One region of the Knoellia tibetensis genome, then DNA from elsewhere that is predicted to be linked to it. Evidence: predicted binding sites of a transcription regulator. Region 1 holds the regulator's gene; the other holds the start of a gene.
The links. The regulator LexA, encoded in region 1, represses DNA repair genes until DNA is damaged. The targets are predictions, from matches to a motif close to TCGAACANNTGTTCGA.

Region 1 (4,408 bases):
GTATCTCGCGACGGCCGGCCGCCTCCTTCCCTGCATGAGCACGCACTTCCGCCGTCGAAGCGCCCGGCGCACCCACCATCCCTGCGTCGTCTGTGACGCCTGGGGGCGCTGGCGCTGGAGATGTGAGTGCGGCGCGGGTGGGCACGCCGGACGATCGACGGTGGACTGGCGCTCGATGGTGACGTCCGCGCTCGTGCACCAGAGCTGCTGTCCGGGCGAGTGACGAGTGCGGTGAGGTCGATGACGACCCCAGAGCTCCTGCGGAGCCTGCGCACGGCGACACGTGCTCGGACCCACGTCCGAGCCCGTCACCATACGGATGTCTTCCGTGCCGCGACCGGCGACTGGTGCTGGTCCTGCCGTTGCGGGGCCGGCGCTCATGCCGGCAGCTCGCGCATCGATCACCAGTGGATGTCGGCTGCGGCGGTCCTGCACGAGGCAGCCCGCTCGAATGCGGGATGAGTTCTGCGCACGTGGCGGGCCCACGGCTGTCGGGGAAGTGGACGCCGCCTTGGCCTCGACGGCCGCTCGGCGTGGGTCCTGTCGCCGGGACCTGCCTACGATGATCCGGTGACAGCTGACGGACCTGCGACCGCGACGGTCGCCGAGGTGGCGTCCCTGCTGCGTGCGCTCGGGCCGGCCCTCGTCCTCACCGGGGCGGGGATGTCGACCGAGAGCGGCATCCCGGACTACCGCGGGCCCGACGGCAACCGCCGGGTGACCCCGATGTCGCACCAGGAGTTCACCGCGACGAGCGAGGCACGCCAGCGCTACTGGGCGCGCAGCTTCATCGGGTGGCAGCGGTTCACTGCAGCCGAACCCAACGCCGGGCACCTCGCCGTCACCGACCTCCAGGACGCCGGCGCCTTCGGACCCGTCATCACGCAGAACGTCGACGGCCTCCACCAGGAGGCCGGAACCCGCGCCGTCACCGAGCTCCACGGCTCACTCGCGGAGGTCGTCTGCCTCACCTGCGGCGAGCGGGTGGACCGCGACCTCGTCCAGGCCTTCATGGACGACGCGAACCCCGGGTTCGCGTCGCGGGCCCTCGGTTCGGTCGCCGACGGGTCGCAGGTGAGCAGCCAGATCCGTCCGGACGGCGACATCGTCCTCGCCGACGAGGCGGTCCGGACCTTCCTCGCGCCGCGATGCCTGGTGTGCGGCGACGACACCCTCAAGCCGGACGTCGTCTTCTTCGGTGGAGCGGTCCCGCGCGACCGGGTCGACCTCTGCTTCTCGCTCACCGACGAGGCGCCCGTGCTCGTCGTCCTCGGCTCGTCGCTCCAAGTGATGAGCGGCTACCGGTTCGTGCGGCGCGCGGCCGCACACGGCATACCCGTCGTCGTCATCACGAGGGGCCCCACACGCGGCGACGCCGAGACGACGCACCGGATCGATGCGTCGCTCGGCGTCACGTTGTCGTCGCTGGCGCGCGAGGTGGGGCAGCGGGCCGACCGGGCGGGCTGAGCTCAGACGCGGCGCAGGACCGCGGTGACCTTGCCGAGGATCGTCGCGTGGTCGCCGTCGATCGGGTCGAAGGCCGGGTTGTGCGGCAACAGCCACACCTTGCCGTCCTTGCGCTTGAACGTCTTGACCGTCGCCTCGTTGTCGAGCATCGCCGCGACGATGTCGCCGTTGTCAGCGGTCGGCTGCTGGCGCACGACGACCCAGTCGCCGTCGCAGATCGCGGCGTCGATCATCGACTCGCCGACGACCTTGAGGAGGAAGAGCGAGCCCTCGCCGACGATCTGCTTGGGCAGCGGGAAGACCTCGTCGACCGTCTCCTCGGCGAGGATCGGCACACCGGCCGCGATCTGGCCGAGGACCGGCACGTAGCTCGCCTCGGGACGGACGTCGCCCGAACCGGTCGGGTCGAGGTCGGCGTCGACATCGTCGGGCGCGGCGCCACCGCGGTAGCCGCGGATGTCGCTCGGGGTATCGGGAGAGACGACCTCGAGGGCGCGCGGACGGTTGGGGTCGCGCCGCAGGTAGCCCTTCTTCTCGAGGGCGTTGAGCTGGTGCGACACCGAGCTGGGGGAGGTGAGACCGACCGCCTGCCCGATCTCGCGCATGCTCGGCGGGTAGCCACGGCGGTCGACCGAGTTGCGGATGACGTCGAGGACCTTGCGCTGACGCACGGTGAGCGTGCCGTCGCCGGGGTCGCGGTCGGGCAGCTCGTGGACCACGTCGTCGGCGGCCGGGCGGCGCTTGTCGCTCATGCTCGTTCTCCTTGCGAAAAGGGCGTTGTCAGTGGTGCCTGATTGGCTTCCTGACATGGCTTCAGCGTACGGAGTTCGAGCAGGTGTTTCAAACATCTGTTCGACGCGTGTCTTGAAGTCGTCGAACATCCGTGCTAGAAATCGTACAGGCGTTCTATCGAACGTCCTTTCGACCCAGGAGGACCCCATGAGTGCAGTCGCCTACGACGACACCACTGCCGGGTATGCCGTTCCGCTCCCGACGCGTCGGCCGGAGCGTCCGCGGCTGGTCCTCGTCCCGACGGGCGAAGCCGTGCGCCGGCTGCCCCAGCCGGCACTGCGGCTGACGCGAGCCGGACGCCTGGCCATCACGACGACCGTGCTGCTCGTCGCCCTCGTTGCCGCGCTCGCCGGACTCATCGGCGGAGCCTCTGCCTCGGGCGCCCCGGTCACCGTCACGGTCGAGCAGGGGCAGACCCTCTCGCAGATCGCCGCAGAGCACATGAGCGGCACGTCGCTCGCGACTGCGGTCGCCGAGCTCCAGCTGGCCAACGGGCTGAGCAGCGCCCAGGTGCGCGCCGGCCAGACCGTCGTCATCCCGCAGGGCTGAGCGCCGTGCACTGACGACCCACGCACTCCGAGCCGCTTCGACCCCGGCTCGGACCTGAGTCCCAGGGCGAGCTTCGACCCCTCGCCGGCTCAGCACGGAGGGCGCCCCGCCATCTTTCGCGGGGCGCCCTTTGCGTGGCCCGGTGCCAACGCTCGGCCCAGGCGCCGCGGCGAGCATGCCTCCCGTCGCGTACCTGACTCCCGTCGCGCTCGGTGACTCTGCGGGGCCTCGGCTGTCCGCGACTGATTGCGCAGGAGCGACACCTGGACGGGCCCAAGCCGGGCCGAGTCGTCGCTCCTGCGCAATAAGTCGGGGCCCGGACGGCTTGGACCGTGCATGACGAGCTCGGATGAGGGACGCGTGCAGAGGGTGAAGCAGCTTCGGGTGGTCGTCGAGGCCGAGGACTACGACGACGCCGTGCGGTTCTACCGCGACGTCCTCGGCATGGACGAGGTCGCGGCGTTCTCCGAGGGCGGCGAGGACCGGGTCGCCATCCTCGAGGCAGGACGGGCGACCTTCGAGATCGCGAGCCCGGCGCACAGGGTCGCGATCGACCGAGTCGAGGCCGGAGGCACTCCGAGTCCGAGGATCCGCATCGCCTTCGAGGTCGAGGACTCGGCGACCGCGACGCGAGAGGCGGAGACGGCCGGCGCACAGGTCGTCGCCGAACCCGTCCTCACGCCGTGGAAGTCGCTCAACTCGCGCCTCGAGGCACCGGCGGGTCTCACGATCACGCTCTTCGAGGAGACCGAGGAGTCGCACGAGCGCGCCCAGGGCGAGGGCTTCGGCGTCGACGACGCCTGAGCCCTGCGCGCGTCAGAGAAGGACGAGCTCGAGCGGGAGCTCGTGGAAGTCAGCGAGGAACGCCGCGGCCTGCTCGACCCCGTCCCGCTCCCGGTGGGTGAGGTCGACCTCGGGGCGGACGGTGACGACGACCCTCTTCCCCTCGACCCTGCGCTTGAACGTCCCGATGTCGCGACCGTCGAGCACGACGACCCCGCCACCCGCCTCGGACACGAGCCGGGTCCGGTCGGCGTCGTGGTTGCGCCGGGGGAACCCGGTGCTGGGGTAGGTCAGCGCGGCCTCGTCGAACGTCGAGAGCAGGTATGCCGTGTGCTCGCGTGTCGTGCGCGCCGACCGCGCCGGGTCGAACCACAACGTCTCGCCGGCGCACTCCACCGCCTTGAGCGGGTGCGAGGAGCGCAGGCTCGGTGAGGTCGTCAGCTCGGCGGTGGCGGTCCGGATCTCCGTGAGGGTGAGCCCGCTCCACCGCTGCAGGTCGCGCTCGGACGCCGGCCCGTGCCCGGCGTAGAAGCGTGCGGTGAGCTCGACCGCGGACTGCTCTCGGGACCACCCGTCGGAGGGCGCGGCGGGCACGACGTCATCGACGAGGACGTAGGTGTGCTCGGTCCCGCGCGGCGGCCCGGAGCAGATGACGGCGCGCACCTCCGCGCAGATGAGCTGGTGGGCCATCGCCTCCCCGGGCCCGGGCAGCCCGCGCTCGGCGAAGATCGGCCCGAGCTCCTTGCGCGTCATCGCCCGCCCTCCGGCGAGGAGCTCGCGCAGTAGGTCGATCCCGCGCTCGATGACATCCGACGTG
Region 2 (4,408 bases), on a different contig from region 1:
CGAGGTCGGTGAGACCGAACCGCCCGATCTCGGTGACCTTGCGCCCCTCGATGCGGTCCATGGTGAGCAGGCTGCTCGTCGTGTACTCCATCACCGGCTGCGGCACGACGAGGTGCTCGTAGTCCTCGGTGAGGCGCCCGAAGGTCACGAGGTTCTTGGCCTCTCGCCGGTAGTCGAGCTCCCCCGCCAGGGACCGCCTGAACTGGCCGAGGAGCTGCCCGAAGCCGAAGCGGCGACCCGCCTCCGTGCGGCTGTCGGCGACGGTCGCCAGGCGGGCCAGCACCTCCATGTCCCCCCGCACGGTCTCGCGCACCCCCGGTCGCTGGACCTTGACGACGACCTCGTGCCCGTTGCGCAGCGTCGCGGCGTGCACCTGGCCGATCGAGGCGGACGCCAACGGGTCCACCGAGAAGTCGCTGAACCGGTCCCCGATCGAGGCGCCGAGCTCTCGCTCGACGACCTCGCGCACCTCGGCGAAGGGGATCGGCTCCACCGTGTCCTGGAGCCGGGTCAGGGCCGTCGTGTATGCCGGTGGGAGCAGGTCGAAGCGCGTCGACAGCAGCTGCCCGAGCTTGATGAAAGTGGGCCCCATCCGCTCGAGGTCGGCCGCGAACCGCTCCGCGGTCTCCTGGTCGCCGGTGACCGGGTCGTCGGCGTCGGGGCCGTCCGCGGCGAACTCGTCGAGCTGCGCCCCCGAGATGAGGTCGGACCGGCCGTAGCGGCGCAGGAGACGGACGAGGTCCATGTAGCGGCTGTCGAGGGGGTTGCGCATGGGGCACATCTTGGGGCACGTCCTCCCCGTCCTGTCGCCGGGGGCGCCCGGCAGGACGAACGGTGCGCTCAACGCCTACTGGCGCTCGCTCGGCGCCGTCTGACGCCGGACGCCGCGCCCGTCAGTCGTCCATCGCCTCGACGCCGAGCTCCCGCAGCTCGGCCATGCGAGCGCGCATGTGCCGCACCGTCTCGTCCGGCGGGAACGTCAGCCCGGTGACCTCCTCGACGACGCGCAGCGGCTCCTTGGTGCGGTAGGAGCGGGTCGGGTTGCCGGGGAACCGCTTGTCGGTGACGTTGGGGTCGTCCTCGATCGTCCCGACGGGCTCGACCCGGTAGACCCGCGGCGGGCCGTCGCCGAGCGCCAGGGCTGCGGCGAGCGGGGCGCCGTCCCGCGACGCCGTGAGGTAGATGTTGCGCGAGGCCTTGCCCGAGCCGTAGTTGGTGCCCCAGCCGGGCGTGAGCAGGTCTCCCGGCTGCAGGTCGGCACGCGTCCCGTGGAAGAACGGGCCGGGGTCGTCGACCGGTCGCGGCGTCGGCGGCGGGTCGCGCAGCAGGCTGTCGAGCCGCCGCATGAGGACGGCCACGCGGCTGCGTCCCTCGGGTGCCCGCGGGTAGCGCGTGAGGATCTCGACGAGCTCGGGCGTGGCCCGCTTCTGCGAGGCGACGAGGAGGTACTCGCCGACGACCGCGTCCCCGTCGCGCGCGACCTCGCCGGCCCGTGCCGCGTGCGCGGCCGCGCCGAGGATGTGGCGCACCTGCGTGGCCTTCGCCAAGGGATGCAGGTATGCCGCGGCGCACGCGTCGCCCGCAGCGGTCGCCGCGTGCCCCGCAGCCTCGTCGGACGTCTCCTTCCCGGCGCGGTGGGCGTCCGTGGCCGCGGTCCGCTGGAGCCGGCTGCGCGGTGCGCCGTCGACGAAGCGCCGGGCCGCGTCGAGCGCGGCCGCGGGACGGGGGTCGCCGGGGTTCGCGCGCTCGAAGAGGAAGAGGGCCGGCTCGGCGCACGCGACGGCATACGCGACGACGGTGCGGAGCTCACCGGTGGTGAGCTCGAAGTCTCCCGACGTGGTTGGCATTGCCTCGAGTCTCGCACCTACGCGCGCTCGCGTGAGGCGGTCGGAACCCTCGGGCGCCGAGACAGCGCCAGAATGGGCCGATGGCACGCATCACGCACTTCGACCATGTCGGGCTCACGGTCGCGGACCTCGACGCCGCGCTCGACTTCTTCGTGAGCCTCGGGTTCGAGCTCGAGGGACGGATGTTCATGGAGGGCGAGTTCGTCGACACGGTCATCGGGATCCCGGGCTCCCGCTCCGAGATCGCGACGCTCTTCCTGCCCGAGGGAGGCGCGGGCGGCCGGGACGGTGGGCGCACCAAGCTGGAACTGTCTCGATTCGTCCACCCGGACCACGAACCCGGCTCGCCGCAGAACATGTCGACCGAGGTCGGGCTGCGCAACATCGCCTTCCAGGTCGACGACCTCCACGCCGTCGTCGAGCGTCTCGCTGAGGCCGGCTACGGGCTCGTCGGCGGGATCGGCGAGTGGGAGGACATCTGGCGGATGACCTACGTGCGCGGCCCCGAGGGCATCATCGTCGCGCTGGCGCAGCGACTTGACGGAGCGGCCGAGACCTCGGAGGCCTGACCTTCCAGCGTGACGTACCCAGCGGGCGACCGATGTCGGATGTGGTTCCCGCTCAGCGGAATCCGCTGTGGACAAGCCACCGTTTCGAACTGTTGTTCGAGTAGAATCCCTGTATGACGACGAGCAGCCTCGCAAGCGGACAGGACCGGTATGCCGGCCTGCTCGCGGATGCTGCCAGCCTCACCACCGAGCAGCTGCTCGACGTCGTCGAGGACGCCCAGCGCGAGGTCGACGCCGCCCACGCCCGCCAGGCCGTGGCGCTGGCGCACCTGTCGGCGATCGAACCGGTACTGCAGGAGGACGGGACGACGGTCGAGGTGAACCGCGGCCTCGGGCACCAGCGGCTCGACGCCCCCGAGCTCGCCGCCTCCCGGCTCGGGATCTCGGTCCATGTCGCCACCACCCGCGTCGAGGACGCGGTCCGTCAGCTCACCCGCACCCCCGCGCTCGTCGACGCCCTCGCCGCGGGCGAGCTCGACCTGCGCCGGGCCGCGGTCGTCACCGACGAGACCGAGTTCCTCTCCGGCGAGGAGGCAGCAACCGTGGTCACGGCGCTGGCACCTCACTGGGGTGGTGTCACCGTCGGCCCGCTGCGGCGGCTCGCCGCCCGCACGGTCGCCCGGCTCTTCCCCGAGACCGTCGCCGACGAGGCCGAGCGGGTCCGGGCACGCCGGACCCTGACCCGGGTCACCGGTGAGCACGGCGTCGACACGTGGCGCGGCGACGTCCTCGTCGAGCAGTCGCGCCCCGCGTGGGCCGCCGTCACCGAGCTCGCCCGCCGGCTCGTGCGTGAAGGCCACGCCGACTCGTTGGCGCAGGCGCGTTCGGACGCGATGACTCGGCTCATCCTCGGACACAGCGACGTCAAGGTCGTCCTCCACGCCACCCGCGCCGCCGGGGCCGAGAACGTCGTGGGTGATGTCACCCCCAGCGCTCGAACCGCCCCCGAACCTTCGGAGACGTCCGGATGGGTCGAGGTCGGCGGCTTCGGTGCTCCCGGTACGGCCTTCGTGCCGGCCGACGCGCTTGCTTCCACGGGCGCCCCGCGATCCCGCGACCACCGACCGCGACTCGCCTGCCACCCCGGCACGGGAGCGCTGACCGACGGACACGTCCCCGCCGGACTCGCCCCCGGGGGCGACCTCACCCGCACCGTCCCCACAGGCCCCGCCGACGCGACCGATACGAAGGTCGGGCAGTCGTGCTCGACCTACCGGGTGGCTGCGGCCATGGTCCGGTTCGTGCGGCTGCGCGACGGGTCCTGCCGGTTCCCCGGATGCTCCACCCCCGCCCGCCAGTGCGACCTCGACCACGTCAGACCCTGGCCCACCGGACCCACCGCCACCACGAACCTCATCTGCCTGTGCCGGCGCCACCACCGCATCAAGCAACGCGACGGCTGGACCGTCCGGCTCCACCCCGACGCCACCGTCACCTGGACCGACCCCACCGGCAGGACGTCCACGACGATGCCCGTCGACCACCTCCACCTGGCGGCGACCTCCCCCACTGCGGGTTCGGACCCGGCCGCGCCCATGTCGCCTCCGGGCCAGGCCGCGCCCTTGTCGCACCCGGGCTCGCCCGCACCGCGGCGGCACATCGACCTCAGTCTCCTCGACGACGACCTCTCCGAACTCCTCATCGATCACCTCGCCCGAGGCGCCCAACGCCGGCGCCACTCACGAGGCTTCAGCCGGCACATCACCTTCGAAGCGGACGAGCTCCACGACGGCGCGCCCTCCCGCCCGCCGGACTGGGTATGGCCGCAACAGGCCTACGAGCCGCCGCCACCACCCGAACCACGCCGCGACGTCATCCCGTTCTGAACCCGCCACCCGCGAACCCAGGGGTGCCGAGAGCGCTCAGGATCCGGACCGCGGCCGCCAGCCGGGTGGCGGGTCCTCGCCGACGCGCCCGTCCACGGACTCGCGGAGCAGGTCGGCGTGCCCGGTGTGGCGGCCGTACTCCTCGACATGGTCGAGCACGAGCCGA

Region 2: the regulator LexA is predicted to act here: its motif matches at 2,501-2,516, upstream of ACOJV7_RS06720 (HNH endonuclease signature motif containing protein).

Annotation. Positions count from the first base shown of each region.
Region 1 covers NZ_JBMBWF010000004.1:7,920-12,327, forward strand. The annotation lists gene ACOJV7_RS15305 (Sir2 family NAD-dependent protein deacetylase) at 571-1,467, shown strand; gene lexA (transcriptional repressor LexA) at 1,470-2,219, opposite strand; gene ACOJV7_RS15315 (LysM peptidoglycan-binding domain-containing protein) at 2,407-2,808, shown strand; gene ACOJV7_RS15320 (VOC family protein) at 3,169-3,612, shown strand; gene ACOJV7_RS15325 (winged helix DNA-binding domain-containing protein) at 3,625-4,408, opposite strand, start outside.
Region 2 covers NZ_JBMBWF010000001.1:1,408,200-1,412,607, reverse strand. The annotation lists gene ACOJV7_RS06740 (ABC1 kinase family protein) at 1-772, opposite strand, end outside; gene arr (NAD(+)--rifampin ADP-ribosyltransferase) at 894-1,346, opposite strand; partial or broken gene ACOJV7_RS06730 (putative immunity protein) at 1,467-1,847, opposite strand; gene ACOJV7_RS06725 (VOC family protein) at 1,928-2,416, shown strand; gene ACOJV7_RS06720 (HNH endonuclease signature motif containing protein) at 2,530-4,242, shown strand; gene ACOJV7_RS06715 (mycothiol transferase) at 4,279-4,408, opposite strand, start outside.